DNA from 3 places in the Nanhaiella sioensis genome. Region 3 is predicted to be linked to each of the others. Evidence: riboswitches for the same ligand, from Rfam matches in the RefSeq annotation. Region 3 holds a riboswitch; each other region holds the start of a gene.
The links. Region 3 has a riboswitch for S-adenosylmethionine ahead of metK (methionine adenosyltransferase). Riboswitches for the same ligand answer to the same signal wherever they lie in the genome.
Positions count from the first base shown of each region.

Region 1: another riboswitch for S-adenosylmethionine. It lies ahead of V1503_RS06660 (methionine biosynthesis PLP-dependent protein); the one in region 3 lies ahead of metK (methionine adenosyltransferase).
Region 2: another riboswitch for S-adenosylmethionine. It lies ahead of V1503_RS13070 (methionine ABC transporter ATP-binding protein); the one in region 3 lies ahead of metK (methionine adenosyltransferase).

Region 1 is NZ_JBKAEG010000001.1:1,426,378-1,436,976, reverse strand. It holds gene metH (methionine synthase) at 1-585, opposite strand, end outside; gene V1503_RS06670 (bifunctional homocysteine S-methyltransferase/methylenetetrahydrofolate reductase) at 575-2,428, opposite strand; gene metC (cystathionine beta-lyase) at 2,425-3,609, opposite strand; gene V1503_RS06660 (methionine biosynthesis PLP-dependent protein) at 3,602-4,726, opposite strand; SAM riboswitch class I at 4,878-4,996, opposite strand; gene V1503_RS06655 (sensor histidine kinase) at 5,281-6,387, shown strand; gene V1503_RS06650 (response regulator transcription factor) at 6,390-7,022, shown strand; gene V1503_RS06645 (ABC transporter ATP-binding protein) at 7,732-8,664, shown strand; gene V1503_RS06640 (ABC transporter permease) at 8,675-9,943, shown strand; gene V1503_RS06635 (ABC transporter permease) at 9,940-10,599, shown strand, end outside.
Region 2 is NZ_JBKAEG010000001.1:2,830,752-2,841,350, forward strand. It holds gene V1503_RS13030 (acetyl-CoA C-acetyltransferase) at 1-383, shown strand, start outside; gene V1503_RS13035 (acyl-CoA dehydrogenase FadE) at 504-2,288, shown strand; gene V1503_RS13040 (arsenate reductase family protein) at 2,763-3,116, shown strand; gene gcvH (glycine cleavage system protein GcvH) at 3,199-3,582, shown strand; gene V1503_RS13050 (toprim domain-containing protein) at 3,949-4,296, shown strand; gene V1503_RS13055 (thioredoxin family protein) at 4,311-4,616, shown strand; gene V1503_RS13060 (SCP2 sterol-binding domain-containing protein) at 5,313-5,669, shown strand; gene V1503_RS13065 (O-acetylhomoserine aminocarboxypropyltransferase/cysteine synthase family protein) at 5,662-6,966, shown strand; SAM riboswitch class I at 7,121-7,229, shown strand; gene V1503_RS13070 (methionine ABC transporter ATP-binding protein) at 7,670-8,695, shown strand; gene V1503_RS13075 (methionine ABC transporter permease) at 8,688-9,356, shown strand; gene V1503_RS13080 (MetQ/NlpA family ABC transporter substrate-binding protein) at 9,369-10,223, shown strand; gene sufC (Fe-S cluster assembly ATPase SufC) at 10,522-10,599, shown strand, end outside.
Region 3 is NZ_JBKAEG010000001.1:3,009,351-3,019,949, reverse strand. It holds gene asnB (asparagine synthase (glutamine-hydrolyzing)) at 1-186, opposite strand, end outside; gene V1503_RS14040 (hypothetical protein) at 656-862, shown strand; gene metK (methionine adenosyltransferase) at 1,055-2,263, opposite strand; SAM riboswitch class I at 2,428-2,573, opposite strand; gene pckA (phosphoenolpyruvate carboxykinase (ATP)) at 2,809-4,404, shown strand; gene V1503_RS14025 (DUF2584 domain-containing protein) at 4,635-4,877, opposite strand; gene V1503_RS14020 (alpha/beta hydrolase family protein) at 4,931-5,719, opposite strand; gene V1503_RS14015 (ABC transporter substrate-binding protein) at 6,109-7,101, shown strand; gene V1503_RS14010 (ABC transporter ATP-binding protein) at 7,115-7,894, shown strand; gene V1503_RS14005 (ABC transporter permease) at 7,872-8,678, shown strand; gene ytkD (RNA deprotection pyrophosphohydrolase) at 8,792-9,268, opposite strand; gene V1503_RS13995 (DUF6612 family protein) at 9,514-10,317, shown strand.

The DNA of each region.
Region 1 (10,599 bases), 1.6 Mb from region 3:
CGTAACTGAAACCATGAGTGGTAAGGTTTTATTTGTTAATGTAAAAGCATTATTAATACCAAAAAAAGCAGCTTTTACATTAAGCATATCTTGACATGTTTCAAGTAATAAAAGGTCACAGCCACCATCAATTAAGCCTTTAGCTTGTGTTTCATACTCATTAACTAATTCAGAAAATGTTGTTCCACCAGTAACAGAAAGTGTTTTTGTTGTTGGTCCCATAGATCCAGCAACAAAGCGAGGCTTATCAGTAGTAGAGAAATCCTCGGCTGCTTTTTTGGCAATTTCAGCTGCAATTTTGTTTATATCATAGGCTTTATGTCCGAGTTGGTATTCATTTAGAACAAGGGGGGTTCCTCCAAAAGTGTTCGTTTCAATGATATCAGCCCCCGCTTCTAAATAAGATCGGTGAACCCAGTCAATGACATGAGGAGCTGTGATGTTTAAATGTTCGTTACAGCCGTCAAATTCTTCTCCTCCAAAATCTTCAGCCGTAAGGTTTGCTTCTTGAAGCATCGTCCCCATTGCTCCATCAATTATTAAAATTCGCTTGTTGATCTCTTGTTGAAAACGCTCAAAGCACATGATGAATCTTCCTTTCTCTTACTCCATCTTTTTTACGGATATAGTTTGTTAATGCTACAGTCATGTCATAGCGTAAAAATGGTGTAATTAAATAGATTCCTTTAAAAAATTCCATAGCCGTATCTATTAACTCCTGTGCAATTTTCACACCTTCTGCTGAGCATATTTCTCTATCTTCTCCACAGCTCTTCATACGGTGTAATATGTCATCAGCAAGCTTAATACCTGGAACCTCATGGTGTAAAAATTGGGCATTACGATAGTTTGTTAACGGCATAATACCAAGAAAGATAGGAACTTGTAAATGCTTGGTCGCTTTATAAATTTGGATTATCTGCTCTTGGCTAAACACAGGCTGACTAATAAATGAATCAGCACCGAATGCGATTTTCTTTTCAAGCCTTTTTACGGTTGGTTCTAAATGACGGACGTTTGGGTTAAAGGCAGCTGAAACACCAAAGTTCGTCTGTAATTTTAATGACGTTCCTGAGATTGACTGTCCGTTATTAAATTGTTTGATCATTTGTATTAGTTCAAATGATGAAACATCATATACTGAAGTAGCACCTGGAAAATTACCAACTTTAGTCGGATCACCAGTTACAGCCAATACTTGATTAATACCAAGTGTATGAATACCCATAATATGTGATTGAAGTCCTATGATGTTTCGATCACGACAAGTAATATGAACGAGAGGGCGTATATCATATTTTTCTTTTAAAATTGAAGCAACTGCAACATTACTTATGCGTGGAGTTGCTAGAGAGTTATCTGCTAAGGTAATCACATCAACCCCAGCCTGTTGAAGTGCTTGTGCACCTTTGAAAAATGTATCTGTATCCAAATGTTTCGGTGAATCAAGCTCAACAATGACTGTGCGTCTAGACTGTACCATTTCGTGTAAATGAGGTTCAGCAGCAACGGTAGGCTTACTGACTGAAATTGGTTTACGTTCCTTTACACGTTTTTCATCAATTGGAGTTAAACCATTTATTGCTTTCCTCATCGCCTCAATATGCTTTGGTGTCGTTCCACAACAACCACCTAACAATCTAACTCCTTGCTCGCGCATGCTAGTAGCTGCCTCTGCAAAATATTCAGCATCAGATTCATAAATCAGTCTTCCATCAACTAAGTCTGGTAAACTTGCATTAGGGTAGGCAGAAAGGTATGCATTGTTAGGCAAAGGAACTTGCTCAAGTGACTTAATTGTATGATAAGGACCGAGTCGGCAGTTTGTTCCAATCACATTTGCTCCAAGTTGCTCGAGCTTTGAAAATGCTTCATGTAATGGGGTACCATCCTGTAGTACGCCAACTTCATGCATAGACACTTGGGCAACGACTGGTTTTGTTGTTCTTTTCCTTACTTCTTGCAGTACGGTGTATAGTTCTTCAATGTCATAATAGGTTTCCAGTAAGATTCCATCAACATTTGCTTCTAACAGTGCATCAAGCTGTTCGATAAAAGCCCCTTTAATTTCTTCAAGTTCGGCAATACTTTTCCTTACGCCACGAATTCCACCTATAGTTCCTAATATATAATGCTCGTTACTTTTCCCGATGGAACGTTTTGCTATTTGAACTGCAGCTCTATTAATTTCTTTTACTTTATTTTCAAGGTCGTATCTAGCTAATTTAACACGATTTGCTCCATACGTATTAGTTTGGATAACATTAGCTCCTGCTTGAATATATGCTTCATGTACTTGTTGGATCCGATTTGGTTGAGTGAGGTTAAGTTCCTCAAAACAATAGTCGACACCGTATGAATAGAGGAGGGTCCCCATCGCACCGTCAGCAATTAAAATGTCATTTTTTAAACGTTCTAGTAGTTTCATAGGCTCACCTTATACTCTGGCTGCTGTGTTGGAAGTTGATCTAATGCTTGTGAGAAATCTGCTATAAGATCAAGAGGATTTTCAAGACCAACAGATAGTCGCAAAAGCCCGTCAGTGATTCCTCTTTTATTTCTTTCTTGAGCAGGCATAGCTGCATGCGACATTTTTGCCGGATAAGATAAAATGGATTCAACAGCACCTAGGCTGACAGCGAATACTGGTATTTTTATATATTTTGAAAGAATACGTACACTTTCAACATTCTTTAATTTAAAAGATAATACAGCACCTGGGCTAGTAGACTGCTCTTGTTGAAGGGTATATCCTTCATGGTCAGTTAAACCTGGGTAGTAAACCTCCTCAACTTTGGGGTGTTGTTGTAAAAATTGCGCAAGCTGTAATGCGCTTTGTGAAGATTGTGTCATGCGGACGTGCAATGTTTTTATGCCTCGTAAGACGAGCCAAGCATCTTGGACCCCAAGGACTGCACCGAATGCATTTTGAATAAAGGCAAGTTGGGTGGCTAACTGCTCATCTTTGACAACGGCTAGCCCCGCGATGACATCACTATGTCCTGATATGAACTTTGTTGCACTATGCAAAACGATATCTATACCTAAATCCAATGGTCGCTGTAAAATTGGAGTCATAAACGTATTGTCTAAAAATGTGAGACAACCTTGCTTTTTAGCTAGTGTGACAATAGCTCTAATATTAGTCACTTTAAGTAAAGGGTTTGACGGTGTCTCAATATATATTACCTTCGTATTTGTTTGAATAGAGTTTTTAACGTCCTGTAAGTTCGTCATGTCAACAAATGTGTGATCGATGCCGAATTTGGTTAGTACCTCCGTTACAACCCGAAATGTTCCACCGTACACATCCTCACTTATGAGGACATGATCTCCTTTTGATAACAGCATAAAAGCACTTGATATGGCTGCCATACCAGAGGAAAAAGCAAAGCCTCTCACACCATTTTCTAATTCTGCTATCGTCTCTTCTAAAGCTTCACGGGTAGGATTACCAGAACGACTATAGTCATATTTTGAAAAATTCTCTAAATCATCTTGATGAAATGTTGATGCATGCTGAATTGCAACACTTACTGCTCCTGTATGAGGATCTACTTTATGCTTATTATGAAGTAGCTTAGTTTGATCAGAAAATGAATTAGACATAGGTGTTTACTCCTTCCTTAGCAGCTTTTAATGCTGATATAAGGTCATCTATGAGATCATCAGCATTCTCGATACCTATTGAAAATCTTAATAAGCGATTGCAAATTCCGTTTGCAACTCTTATTTCTTCAGGTATATCTGCATGTGTTTGTGTAGTTGGATAGGTGATGAAGCTTTCAACGCCACCAAGACTTTCAGCAAAAGTGATTAGGCGTAAGTTTTGTAAAAATGGATTAACCCACTTTTCTTCTCGAATTTTAAACGACAACATGCCACCACGCTGTGGATAATAGATTTCTACAATATCTTCATGCGTTTGCAAAAATGAAGCGATTTTTTTTGCATTTTCTTCATGCTGTTTTAGACGTAAATGAAGAGTTTTCATTCCACGGATGAGTAACCATGAATCAAAAGGTGATAATACAGCACCAATTGCGTTATGGTAATTACCGAGTTGAGCAGATAGCTCCTCTCCTTTTGAAACAATTAACCCTGCTAGCACATCGTTGTGGCCCCCCAAGTATTTTGTCGCACTATGGATGACAATGTCTGCCCCTTGAGTTATAGGTTTTTGTAACAGTGGAGTATAAAATGTATTGTCCACGATTAATAATAAATCATTTTTCTTTGCAAGCTCTGCTGCAATTTTTAAATCAACCTCTTGCATAAGTGGATTTGTTGGAGTTTCTATAAATAAAGCTTTCGTATTGCTGTTTATTAACCCTTCTACAGCATTTATGTCACTAAAATCAGCATAGTGAAAAGTAAACCCATTTTTTCGAAAAGATTCTTCAAATAGCCGATATGTTCCTCCGTATAAATCATGTGTAACGATCAGTTCATCACCCTGCTCAAAGAGAGCTAATACTGTTTGAATCGCAGCCATACCTGAACTACAAGCAAAGCCTTGATCACCTTCCTCAAGTTGTGTTATTGCCTGTTCGACAATTTGTCGTGTTGGATTACCCGTTCGAATGTAATCATACCCTGTAGATTCGCCTATACCTGTGTGACGATAGGCTGTAGACAAATAGACAGGTGGATTGACCGTCCCAGTAACATTTTCACTTCTGTTTCCAATCTGGGCACATGCTGTTTCGATATTTATTCTTGTCATATAAATTCCTCCTCATTTCATTTGGTTTTCTATACTTGTTTAAAGTAGTAAAGTTTTGTGGTAGTTTTAGAACGTTAAGGACTTTTAAATCCATAAAAGAGAAATAAAAAAAGCCTTCTGATAAGAAGGCTTTGAGTTTAATCATCAGCTCTCCTTATCTTCCAAGCGAAAAGTATATACATTTCGCTTGCTGGATTTAGCACCTGACCATAAATTCGGCTGGTTGCTGAGGTTTCAAAGGGCCAGTCCCTCCACCTCTCTTGATAAGATGAATTGTTTATTTATCTTAGTTTTTAAGACTCCTACCTCTAAAAGAAGGAGCTTTCGATCAGGTGGGCTATATTTACCACCTGATTTAATGATTTTAAGTTGAATGAGTTAATGTATTAAATATTGATTGCATATAAATTTACAATAGATTTGACTGTTTTGCAAGATATTTTTAGAATTTTTTTATAAGTTAAAAAATGGTATGATCAATATATAACGTGTTCAACAAGGATAAAGAATACAGAAAATAATTAGGTAAATTGTATGCAGGTGGTGTGTTATATATGAAAACCTTTTTAATAAGGTTGACTACTTTTTCAGCTTTGTGGGGAGGGTTTCTCTATGTAGAAGTATCTTATTCAACAAGGTGGTACATATCCATTTTGGTTTGTGCTTTGTCGTTCGTCTGTTTCTTTTTCATTCCTATTGTTAAAAAAAAGCTAATATTCTATTCTCTGCTTCTTTGTATGTTGTTTGTTTCGAGTGTTTTGTTTATTCAAGACGAAAATACCTTTAGTAAATTACTATTTTTGTATATAACGATAGATGCTATTTCACTACTATCACAAAAGCATTATCAACTATTTTCAGCCGTTAGTGCAGGTTTAATGGGTATGCTGGTGATTTTTACTAATGCTATAAATGTTGAATTGGTTGTTATACTCATATTTTTTTATTATTTGAGCATTTTGTTAAATAAAAAAATGACGGAGACCAATTATAAACAAGACATGTATGAAGAGCTTTTAGGTGAATATCGAAATCTAAAACGTATTAGTTTACGAAATGAACGGGCAGCTCGATTAGAAGAAAGAACAGGAATTGCTCGTGAGATTCATGATTCTGTTGGTCATAAATTAACAGCATTGCTCATGCAAATCGAAATGCTTTCGATGAAAGAAAAACGACAGGAATATGGAATTTTGAGGGAGCTTGTTCGTGAAAGTTTAGAAGAAACGAGGCATGCGGTTAAAACACTTAAAGATGAAGAATTTGCAGGTCTGTCGTCAGTGCTTCAATTAATTAGAAAGTTAGAATCAGAGAGTCATATACTCGTGCATTTTACGACGAAGCAAGGAGCTTTATCTGTGAGCTTGTCCAATCAACAAAGTGTTACTTTATATAGAGTTATACAAGAGGCACTAACAAATGCGATGCGACATGCACAATCTCGTGAAGTATTTGTAACTATTGGTAAATCAGCTGTTGGAGATCTTTATTTTGAAGTGACGAATAAGATTTTTAAAACCGAATCTTTTACTATTGGATTTGGACTAAGTAACATGCAGAAACGTGTTGAAGAGCTAAATGGGGATATAAACTTCAATCAAACAGAGTCTCATTTTGTAGTTAAAGGATCATTTCCTGTATATGCAAAGGAGGTTATATAAATATGTATAACATTATTGTAGTAGAAGACCAAGCAATTGTTAGGCAGGGACTTGCCATGATGATTGAACAAGAAGACCAATTTCAAGTAGTGGCTCAAGCTGGAAATGGCCATGAGGCAATTGAACAATTGGAGAAGCATATGGCTGACGTTGTTGTAATGGATATAAGAATGCCCCATATGAATGGTCTTGAAGCTACTCGCCAAATTAAACAGCGATGGCCACAAGTGAAAATATTAATATTAACGACGTTTAACGATGATGAATATGCAATGCAAGCACTTAAAGATGGTGCCAATGGTTTTATGCTAAAAACAGCAGAGCCAGCGAAACTCGTTAGTGCAATACATAGTAGCTTAAACGGAGGTATGACTATACATGACGAAGTAGCTGCAAAAGTGATGCCTCGTTTGTTGACAGATAGACATCGGGAAAAAATAGACATTCCATTAACAAACCGTGAGCTTGCTGTAACAAAGTTAGTAGGCGAAGGAAAAACAAATAAGGAAATTTCTGAGGAATTGCACTTGTCGATAGGCACTGTAAAAAATCATATTACGCAAATACTACAGAAGCTTGATTTACGGGATCGCACACAACTCGCCATCTTTGCTGTGAAAAATGATATTACCTAAGCAGATAAAAATGAGAAAAGTACGGTGATTAATTATAGATTAATATACCATTAAGTCGGCAAGACATTGCACATGTATTCCAAAGTTCTGGTATATAGCGACCATATGATGACCTTGAAAGAATTGAGAAGGGGTTTTCACATTCTAACATTGTTGTAGAGTGCTTGGGATGGAGATGAGCTTGTGGGCATTGCACACTATTATTGTTGTTACTTATCAGATTTAGCTGTGTCAGCACCATTTTAACAAAGAGGTATTGGCAAAGAATTAATCGTGATCACCCAACAGGTTGTGGGTGATCAAGTGGCGCTTATTTTAAATTATCTTCAAAACAAGCGATGGATTACTATCCTAACATTGTTTCTTCGAAGCTTGATAATGCATTTAGGATTGCGAGAAAACAATGATCTAACGTGATTAAAGCATAGTGCGTAGGTTGGGAGCCGCAGAGGCTCTTTTTTTCATACAGTTTGACTTCGGACAGTAAAAGTAGTGAATTGGATAGTAAATACAAGGGTACGGATAGAAAAAGTAGAGAATTGGACAGAAAACGTACGAGTATGGACAGTAAGGCGTAAAATTAGCGCATTTGAATAATCATGTGACTAAGGTCATGTTTATCATTCAAATTGGTGACGTCAGACAGTGTGAAATGTCAATGAAAGACTGTACGATATAAATAGTTAGTTAGAAAGAGGAGGCGATAATATTGTTAGAAGTTGTAGAGTTGAAGAAGAAATTCAAACAAATCGTCGCTGTGGATGGAGCAAATATGTTTTTAGAGCGAGGAGAAACAATTGGTCTGCTCGGGCCAAATGGAGCAGGCAAATCTACTGCGATTTCGATGATTTCTACACTCATAGCACCTACGAGTGGTGATGTGCGCTTAAACAATACTAGTGTGTTAAAAAATCCGCAGTCGCTTAGAGAAATACTTGGAGTTGTCCCTCAAGACATTGCATTATATCCTGATTTGACCGCGAAAGAAAATCTTGAATTCTTTGGCAGTGTTCATAGATTAAAAGGATCAAAGCTTAAAAAACAAGTTGAAGAAGTTCTTCAAATTATTGGACTTGAAGAGAAGAAAAAGGAATTAGTAAAAAATTTTTCAGGTGGAATGAAGCGTCGTTTAAATATCGGTGTAGCCCTTTTACATGAACCAGAAATTATCATCATGGATGAACCTACGGTAGGAATTGATCCACAATCTAGAAATTATATCTTACAGACTGTTAAACATTTAAATCAAGAGAAGCAAATGACTGTTTTATATACGAGTCACTATATGGAGGAGGTCGAATTTATTTGCGATCGAATTTATATTATGGACCAAGGGAGAATTATTGCTTCTGGTACTAAAGATGAAATCAAAAATATTTTATCAAATGAAAAAACGTTAGAAATAAAAGTTGAGAGATTGAAGGATGACTTTATTTATTCACTCAAGAATCATCCTCTTATTAATAAATTATCCACCGAAAATCAATTAGTTACAATTATTGTAGCTAAGGAAGTGAATTTATTTAGCGAATTGTTTAAACTCGCTGAAGAAACGGATACGACGATCACTTCGGTTGAAGTAAAAGTACCTACATTAGAGGATGTTTTTCTTCATTTAACAGGAAGAGCATTAAGAAATTGAGGTGATGATTATGTTTTGGTATTTACTCAAAAAACAATTGTTACTATTTCTAAGAAACCGCCCGGAATTGCTGTTGTTACTTGGGATGCCGCTAATTTTAATCACGATTTTAGGTTTTGCATTAAGCGGTGTGATGGATGGTGATCATCTTGAAATCGACGCTAAAGTGGCGCTTATTGAAATTGGAAGTGAACAGGATGAGGTCGATCGTTTTATTAATGATTTAGAAGAAAAGCAATTGCCAGATGAGCAAAAAGAAGTCATTACAGCTGTTGCAAGTGAACTGTCACCAATTGACATCATAAAAAATGAAATATTTAAAAATGAGGAACTTTCATCCTTTTTATCACTTGAAGAATTTGATGAGAACGAGATTGAACAGCTAAAAAGTGATGACACATATGCTGTGATCATTGAAACACCAGAAAACTTTACGTATGACATATTGAATTCAATGTTTTTTAATGTAGATAACGTACCTGAGCTAAACTTTTATGTAAATGAAGGAAAAGATATAACATCAAAAATTGTTGAAGACGTAATCATGTTTTTTCAAAATCAGCTTTCCACATTTGTTATTTTGGGAAAACAAGGTGTGATAACAGAACAAGTATTTGCCAACCCAAGTGATATGGAGATCAACACAGAAACTGTGACAAAACGGGAGCCGGTTACTTCTCTCGGCTATTATGCAATAGGTATGAGTGTCATGTTCGTTCTGTATATCGCAACAACAATAGGGTCATATGCCCATGTTGAAAAAGAGTCTCTCGTCTTTGATCGTATCATGTTAGCAAACGTATCTAGGTGGGTCTATTTTACAAGTATATTTTGTTCGGCTGTTATACTAGCATTTCTTCAGTTATGTATATTATATGGTGTCGTCGCCTTTGTTTATCAAGTAACGTGGAATTCATTAGGAGCATTCATAGCTGTTACATTGTCAATATGTTTTACGACAGGTGGTCTTGCTGTGCTTATGACATCATTAAATTATCGCTTTAAATCAGCAGAAATATCTACCTTTTTCTCTTCAGTGGGCATTCCAGTTATCGCTTTTTTAGGTGGGAGCATGATGCCTATATCACAAATGCCTGAGTCTATGGCATTTATCTCTAAAATCACACCTAATGGAGCAGGTATGACAGCTTATTTGAAGATATTACAAGGATATTCTCTAACAGATGTAATCCCATCGTTGCTCACTTTATTTTCAATAGGAATTGTGCTTCTATTATGTTCAATTGCGAGCTTTCCTAAAAGGAGAGGTGCTTTATGATTACGATATTAAAGACAAAATTCCGGTTGTTAATGCGAAAACCATGGGCATATATTATTATGACAGCTGTTTGTATGCTCATTGCAATGTTTATAAGTAAGGGCTCTGAACAATCAATTAGCGTACCTGTTTATAGTGACTTGTCAGAGCAAGCAACGACTGAGTTTATAAATGAGCTTAAAAGCTCTGATGCTTTTAGTTTTAATTTAATGAGCAAAGAAGAACTAAATGAAACAGTGGCAGAAGGAAAAGCAGAGGCAGGAGTGATTCTTAGAGAGCGAGGTTTCGATCTCATTATTGCTGCAAACACAGAAAACCAAATGGTCATTAAGCAATATATACAGCAAAAGTATATTAATCATATGCAAAAACAGGCTCTAATAGTAGAAGCTGAACAACAGGAGTTCAGCACTGAGCCTATAGTAGAAGCATTTAACTCATTAGAAAATAATCAAGTTTTTACGATTAATAAAGAATATTTTCATTCAAGTGATGCCTTCTTATATGATGCAAATGTGCAAGGTTTGTTTGGAAGTGCCCTTTTCTTTGTAATATTTACGATTGCCATTAATGTATCAACTATTCTAGAAGAGAAAAAAGACGGGGTTTGGGATCGAATGATCTTGTCACCTGTTCGTAAATGGGAGATGTATGTT
Region 2 (10,599 bases), 180 kb from region 3:
CATCTGGCTTGAAGCCGATGGCTAAATTCCGTTCATTTGCAGTCGGTGGAGTACCGCCAGAAATCATGGGAGTTGGACCGGTTGTAGCTGTTCCTAAAGCATTAAAATTAGCTAGGTTAGAATTAGCTGATATTGGCTTATTCGAATTAAATGAGGCGTTTGCTTCACAATCAATTCAAGTTATTCGTGAATTAGGTTTAGATGAAGAAAAGGTTAACGTGAATGGTGGGGCAATTGCATTAGGGCATCCACTTGGTTGTACTGGAGCTAAACTTACGTTATCTCTTATTCATGAAATGAAACGCCGTAACGAACAATTTGGGATTGTAACGATGTGTATTGGTGGCGGAATGGGTGCTGCTGGGGTATTTGAATTAGTATAGAGTGTTCGGAACAAATAGGGGGTATTTGGTCGGAATCATAAAGCAGTGTTAGTCACAGGGGAATGACTAGCACTGCAATAGAATAAATAACAACACATTATTTTATAGGAGGAAATTAAAATGTCAGATACAACTAAACAATTAGTAAAGGGTGGCAGCTTTTTAGTTGAAGATATTAGTTCAGATGCTGTATTTACACCAGAGGATTATACAGATGAACAAATTATGATAGGTAAAACAACAGAAGATTTTGTTGTTAATGAGGTTGTGCCACAGCTTGATCATATTGAAAACCATGAATTTGACCGTTCAGTTAAGCTATTAAAACAGATGGGGGAGCTAGGTTTATTAGGGGCGGATGTTCCTGAAGAGTATGGTGGGCTTGATCTAGATAAAATTAGTTCAGCACTTATTACGGAAAAGATGTCAAGATCAGGCGGCTTTTCAATTACGTTTGGTGCTCATGTTGGAATCGGTTCATTACCGATTGTATTATTTGGTAGTGAAGAACAAAAGAAGAAGTATTTACCTGGACTAGCGGTAGGTGAAAAGATCGCTGCTTATGCCTTAACTGAGCCAGGTAGTGGTTCAGATGCATTAGGCGCAAAAACAACTGCAAAACTTAATGCAGAAGGAACACATTATGTGTTAAATGGGGAAAAGCAGTGGATTACAAATGCTGGTTTCGCTGACGTATTCGTCGTATACGCAAAAATCGATGGTGAACATTTCTCTACATTTATTGTTGAACGTGACTTTGATGGAGTGTCTACTGGTCCTGAAGAAAAGAAAATGGGTATCAAATGCTCTTCAACTCGTACGCTCATTTTAGAAGATGTACATGTACCAAAAGAAAACCTTCTAGGTGAAGCGGGTAAAGGTCATGTTATTGCTTTCAATATTTTAAACATTGGTCGTTACAAGCTAGGAGTAGGGACAACAGGAGGAGCAAAACGCGGGTTAGAAGTAGCACTTCAATATGCTAACCAACGTCAACAGTTCAAAACACCAATATCTAAATTCTCTTTAACTCAAGAAAAATTCGGTACGATGGCATCGAGATTATATGCTTCTGAAAGCTCTGTCTATAGAACAGTTGGTTTATTTGAAGACCGTATGGGTGCTCTTACACCAGAACAAGTTAAAGACGGCAAAGAAGTAGGGAAAGCAGTTGCTGAATATGCGATTGAATGTTCTCTTGGGAAGGTGATGGGCTCTGAAACACTCGACTATATTGCTGACGAAGCCGTTCAAATTCATGGTGGATATGGCTTCATGGCTGAATATGAAGTAGAAAGAGCATACAGAGATTCTCGTATTAATCGTATTTTCGAAGGAACAAATGAAATCAATCGCTTACTTGTACCAGGCACATTTTTACGTAAAGCAATGAAAGGCGAGCTTCCACTATTACAAAAAGCACAAGCTTTACAGGAAGAGTTAATGATGATGATGCCTGAAGAGGTTGGTGATGAGCCACTAGAACAAGAAAAATATTTAGTGAAAAATGCGAAGAAAATAGGTATCATGGTAGCTGGTTTAGCTGCACAAAAGTTTGGTCCAAAGCTTGAAAAAGAACAAGAAATTTTAATAAATATTGCAGATATTGTCAACAACTTATATGCCATGGAATCAGCTGTCTTACGTACAGAAAAAGCAATCAACAAAACTGGGCTAGAGAAAAACAACCAAAAACTTTTATATACACAAATTTATTGCCAAGAAGCATTTAACGAAATCGAAGCACATGCAAAAGAAACACTTGTTGCAACAGAGCAAGGTGATACACTTCGCATGATGTTATCATCACTACGCAAGTTCACTCGTTATACTCCGATTAACGTAATTGCTAAAAAGCGTGAAGCTGCAGCAGTACTAATTGAAGCAGAACGCTATACAGTTTAACAACACCGAAATATTGGCCTTTACTTGAAAAAAGCTCCTGTATCATGGGAGCTTTTTTTAAACCACTATATTTACATACGAAGAAACATACACCTGGTGTCTGAGATAATGATATACATCGTTTAAATCGTAATTATGGCAACAAAGCCTACGAAAAGAGCCTACTTAAAGGGTGTTTTCGCGTTGATTGCTGCTTTTCGTAACAAGAGCTATTTTAAGCAAAGAGTCTTATTATGAAAGGTTACTAGTACTGTCCAATAGGGCCTAGTTACTTACGAAATTAAGAATATTTTTCTCAAGAAGAATTGCAGGAATAACAAAATAAAAGACGAATAAAACTGAGAAGGTTATAACAAGTGAATTCTTGATTATGCATTTAATTAAAAATATGATAATATTCATTTGAAGAGGGGAATTTTGACCAAGTTTCTCGTTTGCAAACCCTCAAAAAAAGTCGTTGGGTGGTGGAATTATATGGTATCTTTTTATTGGTATCCGAAATGTGGAACATGTCGTAAAGCAAAAAAATGGTTAGATGAACATCATGTTTCTTATGAAGAATTACATATTGTTGATAATCCCCCTTCGAGAGAAAAAATCGAAGAATTATATCATAAAAGTGGATTAGAACTTAAAAAGTTCTTTAATACGAGTGGGAAAAAGTATCGTGAGCTTGGATTAAAGGATAAGGTCAAAGCTGCTTCAGAGGCTGATTTATTAGATATTCTAGCAAGTGATGGCATGTTACTCAAGCGTCCCATCGTAACGAATGGCAGTGTTGTGACGGTAGGGTTTAATGAAAAGCAATTTGAAGACACTTGGGGGTAGTCATTGAAATTAGAAGGTACTGTTAAAACGGTCATCTTTTAATATATATAAAATGATTATAAATGTTGGAGGGATTGTTGAAATGAATACACCGAAGGAATTGCGTTATTCTGAAGAACATGAGTGGGTACGTATTGAAGGAGATCAAGTCCGCATAGGAATTACTCATTTTGCTCAATCAGAACTTGGAGATATTGTTTTCGTTGAATTACCAGAACCGGGTGATGAACTAGAAATCAATGAACCATTTGGTAGTGTTGAATCTGTGAAAACAGTATCTGAATTATATGCTCCAATTAGTGGCAAAGTATTAGAAGTTAACGAAGACTTAAACGATACGCCTGAATTCGTAAATGAATCTCCATATGAAAAAGCTTGGATGGTTGTAATCAAGCCTGCTGATATGAGTGAAGTTGAAAGCTTAATGTCAGCTGAACAATATGAGGAAATGACAAAGGAAGATTAAGTTATCTTCACCAAAATTAAGGTCGATATTTGAAACAGTGGGGTAACAGCTCCACTGTTTTTTCATAGACAATATGGCGATGATGCTGGCTGTTTTAGCATTGTTAAGATAATGAGAACGTATACATCTAACAATCGTGACATCTTTCTATATTTACAATTTTTGAGCTATCATAATACTCATCAAAATTGCAACGAAGTTATGAAAAGAGACTGTGCAAAAATTCATAAACGTTATTTGAAATTTGTATCACTTATCTGTTTTAGAAGAGAAGATATTGCGTGTAGATTCGTAGTTTGAATAACATAAACTACTAATGTGAAATTAGTTATTAAGTTCATGAATTGTTCAACGAGGGTGATGTCGATGGCGATTATTGAGATTAATAAAGTCATTATTGTTGAAGGGAAAACTGATAAACAGCAAGTCGAAAACGTTTTAAATGAACCAATAGAAATCATTTGTACAAATGGGACGCTAAGTGTGACTAAATTGGACGAAATTATTGATTCAACATTTCATCAAGATGTATTTGTTCTTGTTGATGCTGATGAAGCTGGTAACAAGCTCCGTCAGCAATTTAAAAGAGAGTTTCCTGAAGCGCAACATATTTATATTGATAAAGTGTATCGTGAAGTTGCAGCTGCTCCGTTAAAACATATTGCAGCAGTTTTATTCCGTGCAAATTTTATAGTGAAAAGACAATACTTATAAGGAGTTTAAGCATTATGCAGCAATGGACAGACCAAATAAACAAGGTTTTACAAGCTTCAGGTTTAAAGGGAGTATATTTCTATACGCCACTTTGTGGAACTTGTCAATTAGCAGAACGAATGCTTGGCGTTGTAAAAGAAATTGTACCTTCAATAGAGTTTGGTAAAGTGGATGTTAACTATGTTCCTGACATGGCAGAACGGTACGAAATTCAAAGTGTACCGTGCTTGCTCATATTTAAAAATAATATGGTCATTAAGCGTATCTATGCTTTTCAATCCGTAGACGTATTATATAAGCACTTAAAGGACCTAGATTAACATTTGTTCTCTATTAAAAAACTATATCTTATTTCCAGACTTTAGAGCCATTCTCCTCGAGGCCATTTATCCAATCATACGATGGAAAAACTCGCTTCAGATTAGGTGGCTCTATTCCTTGTGAGGGATGATAGAGTCCTTTTATCTAGGTCAGCTTCCATACTCCTCCAGTAATTTCAACAAAAACAAATTCAGTTGTGGAAAACCTGAATCTCATCAAGGGAGTGAGCGCTCAGAAAGAGGTAGCTCGGCATTACTTTTAATTTCTTGAAGGAGTTTGCCTTGAAATATCGAAAATTTTAAAATAATAAAAATATTTTGTTGACCTTAAGCTTTACAGGATGTTTAGCGTTACGAGTTGTTTCACGTACCTAGAAGAGCAAAAGTGACCTAAAGTTCAGTTAATAGAGGATATAAAAGTCCTTTACTCTTTTGGCTGTCCAGCTAAAGAGCCTATTCAATTTAGATAATAAACACGTTAACTAAATTGAATAGTCTCCTTTATATGGGATGGTTCCGACGCTTGTAGAAGATGGTCTAAACATTTGCACACTTTCTTATAATTCTAAGGAACGAGGGGGGGAGAGAAGTTACCGAAAATATATTACTTGTTTGTTGTACTAGGTTGTATGAATTGGTGAAGTACTCCTATACACATGTAGAACAGCTAGTCATATGTTTATCGTAACTGAATGTATGGAACTTAGTTTATTTCTTAACGAGTTTAATAATAGGTTCGTTCAAAATTCACACTTAAACCTACTCCTACCTAACCAAGCAATCATTGTTAATTTTGAAAGTAATAAAGAGAAAGTTCAAGTTGTGTTAACAGCAAGGGGATTGGAGTTGAGCAATCGGCAACAAAGTCCTGCAGACATTTCATTAGGTGCTGAACCCCAGCAGTTTTACGAATTGTTATCTGGTAAAGAAAAGTTACAAAAATTGATAAGTCGACAAAGTATCATTTGCCAAGGGAAATTCAGATACATTCTTTTACTAGAATCTTTATTTGCTTTAAATATTAAAGGAGAAGGGGAAGAAAAAAATGCGTAATGAGAAAGATTATCGTTTAGAAACTTTGAGTGTCCATGGAGGATTAGAAGCTGATCCAGTGACAGGTGCAAGAGCAGTACCAATTTATCAATCAAATGCATTTAGATTCAAGGATACGAGCCATGCAGCTAATTTATTCTCACTCCAAGAAGAAGGATATATTTACTCACGGATACACAACCCTACTGTAACTGTTTTGGAGGAAAGAGTGGCATTACTTGAAGGTGGAATTGGTGGATTAGCATTATCAAGTGGAATGGCTGCTATAACGACTGCGATTCTTAATCTAGCAGGAGTAGATGATGAAATTGTTGCAGCATCTACTTTATATGGTGGAACGTATAATTTATTAGCTAACACATTGCCGAAATATGGTATAACAACTCACTTCGTTGACCCTTCCCAACCTGAAAATTTTGCAAAGGCCATTTCTTCTAAAACAAAAGCGATATTTGCTGAAACAATTGGTAATCCAAGCTTACACGTATTGGATATTGAGAAGGTTGCTTCAATTGCTCACGAAGCTGGAATTCCGCTAATCATTGATAATACATTTGCTACTCCTTATCTGTGTAGACCGATTGACTATGGTGCTGATATTGTCATTCATTCTGCTACAAAGTGGCTTTTAGGAAATGGTACGACTTTAGGGGGAATAATCGTTGATGGTGGCAAATTCAATTGGAATTCTGAGAAGTTCCCAGACTTTATAGCCCCTGACCCAAGCTACAATAATCTTATATACGCAGAAGCACTTGGAGAAAGTGCATTTATCGTCAAAGCTAGGGTGCAATTATTAAGGGATTTAGGTGCTTCATTAAGTCCATTTAATGCTTATCAATTTAACCTTGGACTAGAAACATTACATGTACGGATGAAAGAACATATTAATAATGCCAGGAAAGTCGTTGAATATTTAGCGAAACACCCTGCTGTAGAGTGGGTTTTGTATCCCGACCATAAAGATCATCCTGCAAAAGAACTTGCTAAAAAATATTTACCAAAAGGTAGTGGGTCCATCGTTGTGTTCGGCATTAAAGGAGGGAGAGAAGCAGGCGCTAAAGTAATTAATCATGTGAAGCTATGGTCGCATGTAGCAAACGTAGGTGATGCTAAAAGCTTGATTATCCATCCAGCAAGTACAACACATCAACAATTAAGTACCGAGGGCTTAAAATCTTCAGGTGTAACAGAAGATTTGATAAGATTGTCAGTTGGAATTGAGAATATTGACGACCTATTAGAAGACTTAGAGCAAGCAATAGAGACAGCTACAGGACTAACTCAAAGTAAATAATTAGGGTGAATTGATATTTGTTTTGTATGTAAATTCCATAAAGATATTCATTGACACATATAAATGAGCGTGATAGAATCACAACTATACTTTTTAAAAGAGATTAATTTTGAAATGTAATTTTAAAAATGAATAAATTAAACATTGATATATACTCTTATCAAGAGAGGTGGAGGGATGTGCCCTATGAAGCCCGGCAACCATCAACGGTGAAGTTGAAATGGTGCCAATTCACACGAAGCGTATGCTTTGATAGATGAGAGAAAGGAATATAATTAAGCCTTTCTGCTCATATGTGCGGAAAGGCTTTTTAATTTTGTTGCTAAGCTTTTCTATTAGGTTGATTACGCATTAAATGTTGCTGTTCGTACAAAAATATAAACATGTATTCATTTGGTATTCGTAATATCTTATCTTTTACACATGCTGTTTTCATAATGATTGTTGTAGTTTGTATGAAGAAGTACAAATATACAACTATAGTTCATGCCATCTAATCTTTTGAAAATCAACAACAACTATAGTTGCTGAATTGTTAACGATAGAAACAAATTTTACGAAAAGAGCCTTTGATAAAACAATGATAATGGATAAAACGACTATCTAGCTGCTAGAAGAGCTAAATTTGGCAGATCGTTTAGTTTGTAACATAAAACGCACTAAATTTATATGAATAATATGATTAAGGAAGTAGGTGAGCCTTTTGATAAAGCTATCTGGGGTAAAAAAAGTATATCAATCTCAAGAAGGAGAAGTAGTTGCTGTAGATAATGTCAATGTGAATATTGGCAAGGGTGAAATATTTGGCATTATTGGTTACAGTGGCGCAGGGAAAAGTACACTCATTCGTTTGTTAAACCAGCTTGAAGCAACAACAGAAGGAACAATTACGATCAATAATTATGATATGACCTCTATTAAAGGGGGTGAGTTACGTAAATCACGACAAGAAATTAGTATGATTTTTCAGCATTTTAATTTGCTTTGGTCAAGAACTGTAAGGGAGAATATATCATTTCCATTAGAAATTGCTGGTATTCGTAAAAAAGAACGGTTGAAAAGGGTTGATGAGCTAATCAAGCTAGTAGGGTTGGAGGGAAGAGAAAATGCGTATCCTTCACAACTAAGTGGTGGCCAAAAGCAGCGAGTTGGAATAGCTCGTGCTTTAGCAAATCGTCCGAAAGTATTATTATGTGATGAAGCAACCTCAGCACTTGATCCACAAACAACAGACTCAATTCTTGAACTGCTTGTGGATATTAATAAAAAGCTAGGTCTCACAATTGTGTTAATCACTCATGAAATGCATGTGATTCGTAAAATATGTCACCGTGTAGCTGTAATGGAAGATGGCAGCATTGTTGAACAAGGTGAAGTGTTATCGGTGTTTCAGCAACCGAAAGCTTCTATTACTCAGCAGTTTGTTAAGCAAATTACAGAACCAGAAGAAGCGACAGAAACAATTGAGCATATTTTAGAAAGCTACCCTGAAGGTAAAGTAATTAAGCTATTGTTTGTTGGGGATGATGCTGAACAACCTTTAATAGCAGAATTAATCCGCCAGTTTAATATTGGTATTAATATTATACAAGGAAAGATCTCACATACACAACACGGTGCATATGGCACATTGTTTATTCATATGACAGGAACCGATGAAGAGATAAACCGCTCGATCACATATATAAAGGAAAAACATGTGACAGTGGAGGTGATACAGCATGGTTAGTCAACTATTTGTAAACGTTAATTGGGAAAAAATGTGGGAAGCAACATTTGAAACGTTATATATGACTGTTACATCGGTGATTGCAACATTTGTTTTTGGTGTTATTTTAGGGCTCTTACTTTTTTTAACATCGAAGGACAACCTATTGGAACATAAGCTGATTAATACAATCATCAGTAGTTTTGTAAACATTTTTCGTTCTATACCATTCATTATTTTAATCATTTTATTAATTCCGTTAACAAAATTCATGCTTGGGACAATTAGAGGAGCAAATGCCGCTTTACCTGCTCTCGTAATTGGAGCAGCACCTTTCTACGCAAGAATGGTAGAAATTGCATTGCGAGAGATTGATAAAGGTGTTATTGAGGCGGCACGGTCTATGGGGGCGAAAACAAGAACAATCGTTTTCAAGGTGCTGCTACCTGAAGCACTTCCTGCACTCATATCAGGAATTACAGTGACAGCAATTGCTCTAGTTGGTTATACTGCTATGGCTGGAATTATCGGTGCGGGGGGGCTTGGGAATTTGGCTTATTTAGAAGGTTTTTCTCGCCGTCATACCGATGTTGTTGTTGTAGCAACCATTTTTATTCTTATTATAGTGTTTATCCTCCAATACATTGGAGATTTTATAACATCAAAAATAGACAAAAGATAGGAGAAGATCATCATGAAAAAAATATTTGCAATCGTAAGTACATTACTCGTAGTTTTTGCTTTGGCAGCATGTGGAACGAGTAAAAAAGAAAGTTCATCAGAAAAGAGTCAAACTAATCAAGCTTCAGAGGAGAACAAGCCATTAGTAGTTGGAGCTTCGAATGTACCGCATGCGGAGATTTTAGAACAAGTACAACCGATATTAGCTGACAAGGGAATTGATTTAGTTATAGAAACATATCAAGATTATATTTTACCGAATGAAGATTTAGATAGTGGTGACCTTGATGCTAACTATTTTCAACATATACCATATTTAGAATCGCAAATGGCGGATGTAGGCTATGATTTCGTGAATGCGGGTGGCGTTCATATTGAACCAATCGGAGTATATTCACAAAAATATAGCAGCTTAGATGAATTACCAGAAGGCGCTGTAATTATTATGAGTAATTCAGTGGCTGATCATGGGCGCATTTTAACAATGCTAGAATCACAGGGCTTAATTAAGTTAGCAGATGATGTTGAAAAAGTAGCAGCAACACTTGATGATATTGTAGAAAATCCAAAAAATCTGGAATTTGAAGCTGAAATCGACGCTGCTTTATTACCTGAGTTTTATAATAATGACGAAGGTGATGCTATTTTAATCAATACAAACTATGCGATTGATGCTGGATTAAATCCGTTAGATGATGCTATAGCAATTGAAGGCGCTGATTCTCCTTATGTAAATATTATTGCTGTGCGTAGTGGTGATGAAAAAAATAAGGAAATTGTCGAATTAGTTAACGCTTTGCGCTCAGAAGAAATCCAAAATTATATTATTGAAGAATTTGAAGGAGCAGTTGTCCCTGTTTCGGAATAAGAAATAAGAAGAAAAACCAGTGATTTCACTGGTTTTTTCTTCTTATTATCGTATAATGAGTTTGATGTGTATTTTGGATGTTTTTTGTTTTTTATGCAAACAATATATGTCGAAGACAATCTTTACTTTTCTACATATAATGAAAGAAAATACTTTTTAAACTTTTTTATTTAAAAAGTATAGCTATGGTGTTAAATGGTTGCTAATACTTTTCATTTGTTATAAGATTGTAATGAGAATAAAATGAGAATGAAAGTATTTAAACAAATAGTATAGAAGATAAATTGGAGGTATAGTAATGGCAGCATCAACATTAACAATTAGAGATCTTCATGTTTCTATTGACGGTAAAGAAATTCTAAAAGGGGTAGACCTT
Region 3 (10,599 bases):
TCCCCCTTCAAGATCAATAATACTTAAACGTCTAAAACCTAGCTGTATATGTTCATCGAAATAAAACCCTTCATCGTCTGGTCCTCTATGAGTAATAATATTATTCATATTTTCAAACAAAGCTTTGTCATTTTCGTTACGTTGATGATTTGCTGTATTGTTTACACAGCCAATGAATCCACACATTATGTAAGTCACCTACTAATTCGTATTTATATATTTAAGAATTATATCATATTTAGCTAGTGAATTGAGCAGTGTTAGTAGTATACACAATTTTCCTTTTTGTCTAATCAGAAAGGCTCTTTTCGTAAACTTTGTTGCTATGTTTACTAAATGCTTTTTTTTGTAAAATTGCTATGTTTACTAAATGCTTTTTTGTAAAACTCTGTTGTTGGTACCAAACTAGTTCCATAAAAAGTTGTTTTATATGTTAGTCATCGTTGTACAGAAGAAAAAATGCCACGAACACTAGATATATACATCCTAAAATCCTAGAAGAAAAAACAAAAATCAATGTCAAAACAGCCAGCGGCAAAAATTTAACTCTCCTATATTTCGCTTAGTATGAATTATTTTCTTTCATTTATAAAGGAATTTTTTATGAGAGTAGAGAATTAGTTTGTAAAATTCTGAAAAATCAGGAGGGTTACTTGTGGACTACCGTGAACATGAGGTACTAAAATTCATTAACGAAAATTTTCCTAACCTAGAACTTGAAATTCAGAACTTGTCTTTGTTTCCTTTTGGCAAACGAATAATAGATATTAATGGCTATGAGATATTCGTATACTACTGTCCTTTTGCTGATAGTGTTAAAACGATATTTCCTAATGTGGCAGAAGTTAAGAGTCCATCTTAGTTATTACCTATAAAAAATATTGTCATTCATAGTAAGGGCATATCTCACATACAGAATATGTTGTATGTGGGATATGCCCCAGTTATTTATTAAGGTAATTTTCGTATATTTTGTAGCTATTATCATGAAAATAGAACAGCAATAATGATTCCTTAATATGAAAAGCAACAATCAATGCAAAAAATTCCTTTATTAATTACTTCGAGATAATGCTTGTTCTTTTAACACTTCTGCTTTATCAGTACGTTCCCACGTAAGATCAACATCAGTGCGTCCAAAATGACCATATGCTGCTGTTTGCTTATAAATTGGACGTCGTAAGTCAAGCATATTTATAATCCCTGCTGGACGTAAATCAAAATTATTACGAATGAGGTCAACTAACACTTCATCAGCAACCTTACCTGTTTCGAATGTATTAACTGAAATGGATACAGGCTGTGCAACGCCGATTGCATACGCTAACTGAACTTCCAACTTATCAGCTAAGCCTGCTGCCACCAAATTCTTCGCAACATAACGTGCAGCATATGCAGCTGATCGATCAACTTTTGTAGGATCCTTACCAGAGAATGCTCCCCCACCGTGACGGGCATATCCTCCATACGTATCAACAATTATTTTGCGCCCTGTTAATCCAGCGTCTCCTTGTGGGCCACCTATTACAAATCGACCTGTCGGATTTATAAAGTATTTTGTATCAGCATCAATCAATTCTTTAGGAACAACATGGTTTATAACATGCTCCTTAATATTTCGTTGAATTTGTTCTAATGTAATCTCAGGGTGATGTTGAGTAGAAATTACAATCGTATCTATGCGAACAGGTTTATCATTTTCATCATACTCAACAGTTACTTGGGTCTTACCATCAGGTCGTAAGTATGGAAGAATTTCTTCTTTTCTTACCTTTGTTAAGCGTTGTGCTAATTTATGAGCTAATGAGATTGGTAACGGCATTAATTCTTTTGTTTCATTACAAGCATATCCGAACATTAAGCCCTGGTCACCAGCTCCTATCGCATCTATCTCTTCATCTGTCATTGACCCTTCACGAGCTTCAAGTGCTTGATCGACACCCATTGCAATGTCAGGAGACTGCTCATCAATAGATGTTAATACCGCACAGGTTTCTGAATCAAAACCATATTTTGCACGTGTGTAGCCAATGCTGCGTACAGTTTCACGTACGATCTTAGGAATATCAACATACGTCGATGTAGTAATTTCCCCAGCAACCAAGGCCATCCCTGTTGTCACGGTCGTTTCGCATGCAACACGAGCGTTAGGGTCATTTGTTAAGATAGCATCAAGAATGGAATCTGATATTTGGTCACAAATTTTATCAGGGTGACCTTCAGTTACAGATTCAGAAGTAAATAAGTGACGTTTTTTTGTCATAGCTTTTTCCTCCTTTATGAAGCAACCACTTCATATAGTTATATTTTGAAACGGAACTCATTCCCATATTACTTTCCAAAATTTCGAATTTTTTACTGGAAATAAATAAAACCTCTCCTACAAATCATGAGGAAAGGTTTGAGATACTCGATTCACGCCTTTCACTCTTATCGTTCAAGACAAGTGCCTTGCACCAGGTTAGCACCTTATCACATTAAGAACAAAGCAGATTATTTTCTCATAATCTGAAAATATAGTGATGGTTGCTGGGCTTCATAGGGCCTGTCCCTCCACCAGCTCGGGATAAGAGAGTATCCGTTCAACACAATATATTAACGTAGTAAACCGTTACATGTCAACATAGTTAAGAGCTGAATTGTTCATTAAATTTTCGTTATGTATCTTTTACAAAGAATGGTACGATTATGTTGAATCCAGTATAAAATTATTATAAATAGTATAGACTATTTGAGTTAATGTGTTATACTATTTTTAAGTTATGAATTGTTAACGACATTATTAAAACGTAAAGGAAGGTTTTGATCATGAATTCTGTTAGTGTATCATGCGAATTATCAAGTTTACTAGCTCGTAAAAATACATTACACAATTTATCCGTCCCTACTCTCGTTGAAAGTGTGTTAAATAGAAAAGAAGGCACTTTAACTTCTTCAGGTGCCATACTATCTACAACAGGAAAATATACTGGACGATCACCTAAAGATAAATATATTGTAGATGAACCATCTACAAAAGGTAAAATAGATTGGGGAACAGTAAATCAGCCTATTTCACAGGAATCTTTTAACAATCTCTATAATAAAGTACTCGATTATTTAGCTAACAAAGATGAAATTTATGTATTTAATGGGTTCGCAGGTGCTGATAAAAAATACCAACTTCCTATTCAAGTGATTAATGAATATGCATGGCACAATTTATTTGCACATCAGCTATTTATTCGTCCTACTGAGGAGGAATTACAATCGCATATCGCTGACTTCACTGTCATTTCTGCACCAAATTTTAAAGCAGATCCTGCAATTGATGGAACGAGATCGGAAACATTTATTATTATTTCATTTGAAAAGCGCACAGTACTTATTGGTGGAACAGAGTATGCAGGTGAGATGAAAAAATCCATATTTTCTGTTATGAACTATGTTCTCCCTGAAAAAGAGATTTTATCCATGCATTGTTCAGCCAATATTGGTCAAGAAGGAGATGTCGCTTTATTCTTCGGGTTGTCAGGAACGGGTAAAACAACCCTTTCAGCTGATGCCAACAGACGATTAATAGGGGACGATGAACATGGATGGTCAGCAAATGGAGTGTTTAATATAGAGGGTGGCTGTTACGCCAAGTGTATAAACTTATCCCGAGAGAAAGAACCACAAATTTACGATGCGATTCGATTCGGTTCAGTACTAGAAAATGTCATCGTTGATGATTGCTCAAGAAACCCTGATTATGACAATTCTTGTCTTACAGAAAACACTCGAGCTGCTTACCCTATACAGGCAATCGATAATATCATTTTTCCTAGCATTGCAAGTCATCCTAATACGATCATTTTTTTAACAGCTGATGCCTTCGGTGTTTTACCTCCTATTAGTAAACTATCGAAGGAACAAGCAATGTACCATTTTCTAAGTGGATATACGAGTAAGCTTGCTGGAACAGAACGAGGAATCACTTCTCCACAAGCTACATTTTCAACTTGCTTTGGTTCACCATTCTTACCATTGCCAGCAACTAGGTATGCAAAAATGTTAGGTGATAAGATTGATGAACATGGTGCTCAAGTATATCTTGTGAATACAGGCTGGACTGGTGGAGAATATGGTGTAGGTAACCGAATGAAGCTTGAATTTACTCGTTCAATGGTACGTTCTGCTTTAGAAGGAGAATTAACCAACGTTGAAACAATAAAAGAAGGTATATTTGGTTTAGAAATACCATTACATGTTCCCGGTGTACCTGATGATGTACTACAGCCAATAAAAACATGGGCAAACCAGCAAGAATACGTTGATAAAGCAACTGAACTAGCAGCAAAATTCCAGGAAAACTTCAAAAAGTTTAATAATATTGATGAGAAGATAGGACAATTAGGTGGACCTCCATTAACAGCTAACTAATTACTTACTACTCTAATTACACTTTCATCATGCACGATACTTAGAATAATGATAACAATAAAGGGTCTGACCCCATCAATTGAAATGGGTCTGACCCTTTTACTCTTTACTAAGGTTAGTATTATTTTAATCATTCGACTAGGATTGCTGTATTCTTACTGTTATATGTTGTACAACAACCTCAAAATGCAAAACAGCTTTGTTTTTGCTCGATATAGTATCTCCATTCCTTAGTTTGTTGAATGTAAAGAAATCAGCCGGTAAGTGATCACAGTTTTATTATTTGCTAATTCCACCTTATCAATTACCCCTTCTCCACTTATATCTCCCCCTATAGTTCTTTTTACCTCTAATGGGATGTCGAGTGGATATAGACGGTAACCTGTTTTTTCAAGAGTGAAAATATTTTCTCCTAACCTTTTTTCTTTTCCCTTCGTAACAATCATTGTATTTAATTCAAGAGGCATACCCATTTTAAACGCTCCTTTAACATAGTTATCCTTTTATGACTATTTTATCATGGTGTTTATTGATTTTTCATCCACTCAGTAAGTCTTTTTACAATTTTTCTATTTTCAGCAGGAGGAAAGTAATGAGTATATTCGTCAAAATACCATGTAGTTACGCTTTTATTAAGCTCTTTCAGTCTATTTTCAAGTCTATATGCATGTTGAATGGTCACATTGCTATCGTTTTTACCGTGGATAATTAAAATTGGTGCATGTATTTGTTCTAGCATAAAAAGAGGTGTACGAATTTTGTATCTATCTGGATATTTATTAGGCGTTCCTCCAATAACTCTTTTCAGCATACGTCGTAAATCAATTCTTTCGTTATATGTAAGCGTCATATCAGAAACACCACCCCAAGTGACAACTGATTTTACATTGTGTTCTATAATCCCTGTGAAAAGCGCCATGACACCTCCTCGTGAAAAACCAAAAACGTGAATCCTATCTTCATGAACGCTTTCAAGCTGTTCTAGTACTCGATAACTTGCAACGGCATCGTGCCGATCATTTCCAGCAAAGTCCTCATTACCTTCTCCACCTTGATTTCCACGGTAAAAGGGCGCCATGACTACAAAACCTTCTGAAGCAAATTGGACGATGCGTCCAACTCGAACTTTACCAACATTTTTTATTCCACCTCTTAAATATAAAAAACCATCATACTTACCAACGTTTTTCGGTTCAGCTAATAATCCCTTCACTTTCAAACCTTTACTTAAATATGTTAATTCATATAAATGGATATTTGGATTAGGCGAAGGTAGCCGTTGTCTTTCAATAATATGTCCATCTCTACATTCCAAGCTGATCTCCTCCTTCTACTTAAGAATATAGCATGGCAGAGTATTTATGTTGTTTATGCTGCGATACCCACAATGAATTAATAAAGCAACAATTGTTACTAATTCTGTACAGTTAGGTAGACTTTGAGAAGCAAGATTATAACAAGAGGAAGGTTGTAGAACAATTTATCTCTTAGGCCCGAAAAACAACAATCCCTGGGTAAACAATCAAAATAAGTAACTAAAGTTATTATTAGCTTCTATGTTAAATTCTCTACATACTATTTTCACATGTCAACAACTACATTCAAACAGTGTAAGTATTGAAGTGACATTCATAGGCGTTCACCTTTTCGAATGGTGCTTCATAAACTATCTTAGCTTAGAAAAGTATATAGGAGGAACTGGCGATGAAGAAAAAAATAAGCTTTATATTTCTTGTAGCATTTCTAATCTTCATACCATTGTCTGGGTGTAATGAACAACAAATACAAAAATTACGTGTTGCTGAAGTAACCCATTCAATATTTTATGCTCCACAGTATGTCGCATTTTCTGAAGGGTTCTTTGAAAAGGAAGGGCTGGAGGTAGAGTTGACAACGACATGGGGCGGCGATAAAACGATGACTACTTTACTATCTGACGGTGCCGATATTGCATTAGTTGGCTCAGAAACGACAATATACGTCCATGCTCAAGATGCTAATGATCCAGTAATAAATTTTGCTCAACTAACTCAAACGGATGGGACTTTTTTAGTTTCACGCAAAAACATCGATAACTTTTCCTGGGATCAACTGAAAGGAAGTACTTTCCTCGGTCAACGCAAAGGTGGCATGCCTCAAATGGTTGGAGAGTTCGTGTTGAAGAAACAAGGTATTGATCCACACAAAGATTTAGATTTAATTCAAAATATTGAATTTGCTAACATTGCAAGCGCATTTGCAGCCGGAACAGGAGATTATGTGCAGCTTTTTGAACCAACAGCAAGTATATTTGAACAAGAAGGAACAGGATATATTATTGCATCATTTGGCAAGGAGTCTGGATATGTCCCATATACTACTTTTATGGCAAAAAACAGCTTTATGGAAGAGAATAGTGAAGCAATAGAAAAATTTACTCGAGCGATATATCAAGCACAACAATGGGTTGACTCTCATGATGCAGCAGAAATTGCTCAATCAATTCATAGCTTTTTTGAGGATACATCAATAGAATTAATTGAAACAGTAGTTGATCGATACAAAAGTCAAGGCTCATATGCAACCAATCCAATCTTAGATGCAACTGAATGGAATAACCTTCAGGACATAATGGACGAAGCTGGTGAACTACCTTTACGAGTAGATCATGAAACATTAGTCAACACTGATATTGCCGAAAAGGTGATGTCCAAATAAGAGGTGATGATTCATGAGTTTTTTATTAATCAACAATATTCATCACACATACTTTTCTAAATCATCAGCAACCACCGCACTCGAGAATATTAACCTAGCAATTAACGAAGGGGAATTTATTTCATTTATTGGACCAAGTGGCTGTGGGAAGACAACGCTACTTTCCATTATTGCTGGACTTTTACAGCCTACTAAAGGTGATGTTCTTCTAAAAGACACAAAAGTGACAGCAGCTGCCCACACTATCGGCTACATGCTCCAGCAAGATTATTTATTTCCTTGGAGAACGATTGAAGAAAATATTTTATTAGGATTAAAACTCAATCATAAGTTATGTGACAGAACAAAAGAGAAAGCTATTCAACTATTACAAGAAATCGGATTAGAGGGAACCGAAAAGCTGTACCCAAGGCAGCTCTCTGGGGGGATGCGTCAAAGAGCAGCGCTAGTGAGAACTTTAGTTACTGACCCACAAATTTTTTTACTAGATGAACCTTTTTCTGCACTTGACTTTCAAACGAAACTTAAATTAGAAGATCTCGTATCAAACACTTTAAAGGAATACAAAAAAACTACCCTACTTGTAACACATGATATTGGAGAAGCAATTGCAATGAGTGACCGCATTATATTACTGAATGCAAATCCAGGTAGAATATCCGAAACATTCGTTATTCCAAACACATTAAGTAAACTACCTCCATTTAATGCAAGGCAACACCCCATATATGCTGATCTTTTCCAGAAGGTTTGGAAGGAGTTGGATAAACTTGACATCTCAAACAAAATATAGCGACCTTCATGCCCAATACTTGTATCAGCTAAAAAAAGAAAAACGCGTAGTAAGAATTTATCAACTGCTCATTTTTATTGTATTTTTTTCAAGTTGGGAAATAGCTAGCTACTTTAAGTTGATAGATCCACTATTATTCAGTTCTCCTTCAAAAATCACAAAATTATTAATTGAAAAAGTAGCAGATGGCACGCTATTTGTTCATATAGGTGTCACATTATTCGAAACCGTGCTTGGCTTTATTTTAGGCACCTTATTAGGAACCATCTTGGCTGCACTCTTATGGTGGTCACCACGCCTTTCCAACATACTAGACCCTTACCTTGTTATTTTAAATGCGATGCCAAAGGTTGCACTAGGACCTATATTAATCGTTGCCTTAGGACCTGGATTTACTTCCATTATCGCTATGGGAACTATCATATCAGTAATTATTACAACGATTGTTGTTTATACCTCTTTTAAAGAGTTAGATCCAAATTATTTAAAAGTATTACACTCATTTGGAGCTTCCAAAAGACAATCATTTTTTGAAGCAGTACTTCCTTCTTCATTTCCAACGATTATTTCGACACTTAAAGTCAATGTAGGACTTTCATGGGTTGGTGTAATCGTAGGGGAATTTTTAGTATCTGGTAAAGGACTTGGGTACATGATTATTTATGGTTTTCAAGTATTTAACTTCACACTCGTTCTCCTAAGTTTATTAATTATTGCAGTTTTTGCTACAATTATGTACCATGGCGTTGAATACCTAGAAAGAAAACTGATCAAAGATGTTTAAATGGAGCTAAAGGGTAAAAGAAATGTGCAACAGCCTTCCTAATCGAAAGCTAAAGACATTTAAAGCTCGCACAAGGACCTGAAGATATATAGACCTTGTTGCGAGCTTATTGGTTATTCATTCATTAATTCTCTTATTCGTTTAAGACTATTTTGTAGTACCCCATCCTTCATGATAAAGCTATAAGAATCATTATAAGCAATATTATCAGGGAGATGATCGAGTAACACAGGCCCCTTTGTTTCGTAGTATGTTGGTTGTTCCTCAATTGAATTGATATTTGCAAAATAGATATTTTTTATAATCTTCTTCTCTTTTCCCATCACCATATATTGACCGATATACTGAAGATCAATAATGTTACCACCTGTTTCCTCCTTCACTTCACGAATTGCCGCTTGTTCTGGGGTTTCTCCTTCTTCGACATTACCTCCAGGAAATTCTAGACCTCGTGTAGCATGATTTGTTACAAGCCATTGTTTGTAAAACCTACATATGACCCATACATGCTTAGGAGATAAAGAAAATGGATGATTGTCAAATGAGAGGAAAACATCATTAAAATAATAGTCCTTAAATTGTATTTCCATTGCACTTCTCCGCTCCAACTGTTTAATTATAAAAATATTAACATAATTTATTAAATTTATCATGACTAGTAAGATTTGTAAATTTTTATTTTCAATTAAAAGTACACTTGTTATAATACATATTGAGGAACGAATCAAACAAATCTCACAGATTTATCTACTAATATATATTAAAAATAAGGTTTGTGAAACTTCCTTTATGTTAAATCGTATACATAGTATACACTTTATGAGGAGGAACGATATTGAAAAAGCTAATAACTACTATGTTTGCTGTATCTTTTATATTACTACTCGCAGCTTGTTCTTCATCAGATGCTGATGTAAATGATTTGTTTAACAAATCAATGGAAGCTGCTAAAGATCTAAATAGTTTTTCAGTTGATATGGTAATGGATCAAACAATTGAAGTGGGAACAGAGAGTATGCCCCAAAACATGGAAATTTATTTAGATATGGTGCAAGAACCACTAACGATGTATCAACAGATGTCTATATCTATGGGCGATATGATGAATATAGATACAGAATCATATTTTACTGATGAAGGATTTTTCATGTATGATTCAATGAGTAACATGTGGCAAAAACTTCCTAGTGAGCAATTTGAAAACATTATGCAAATGGCTGATAATCAACAATCACCTATCAATTCTCTGAAGCAAATGGAAAAGTTTGTTGATGATTTTGAACTTATCGAAGAAGATAGCCAATACATTTTTAAACTTTCTTCTACAGATGAAAAAATGAAAGATTTAATTACTTCAATGATTCCACAGGATCAACTTGCTGGTGCTGGAATGGCAGACGATATAGACCAATTAATGGAGAATATGACTATCTCAACGTTAGAATATGAGATAACTATTGATAAAGAGACTTACTATCCAAAAAATATTTCAATGATTATGGACTCAACGATGACAATGGAGGGAGAGACTGTCGGATTCTACCAAGAAATGACAGGTGAATACTCTAACTTTAATGAAGTCAATGAAATTTCTGTTCCTGATGAAGTTATAAACACAGCAACTGAAAGTCCTTTTTAATCATATTGAGGTCACTCATAATTAAGAGAATTAAGAGTGACCTTTCTCCATAAAGTGTTCCAAGGCACCTTCACCTCTTCTACTTTGATTAGGCTCTTTTCGTTAACTTTGTTACTATTTTTTTCTAAAACTGGGCAGTATGATGGTCTTATGAAAACTCGATAATTTTAGTAGTAGAAAAGATGACACGAACGCTAGGAACGAAAATCAACAATTAATCGAAAACAGTCTTTAATATAGAAAAAATTAAACAATTTTATAGAAAGAACCTATCTTAAAATT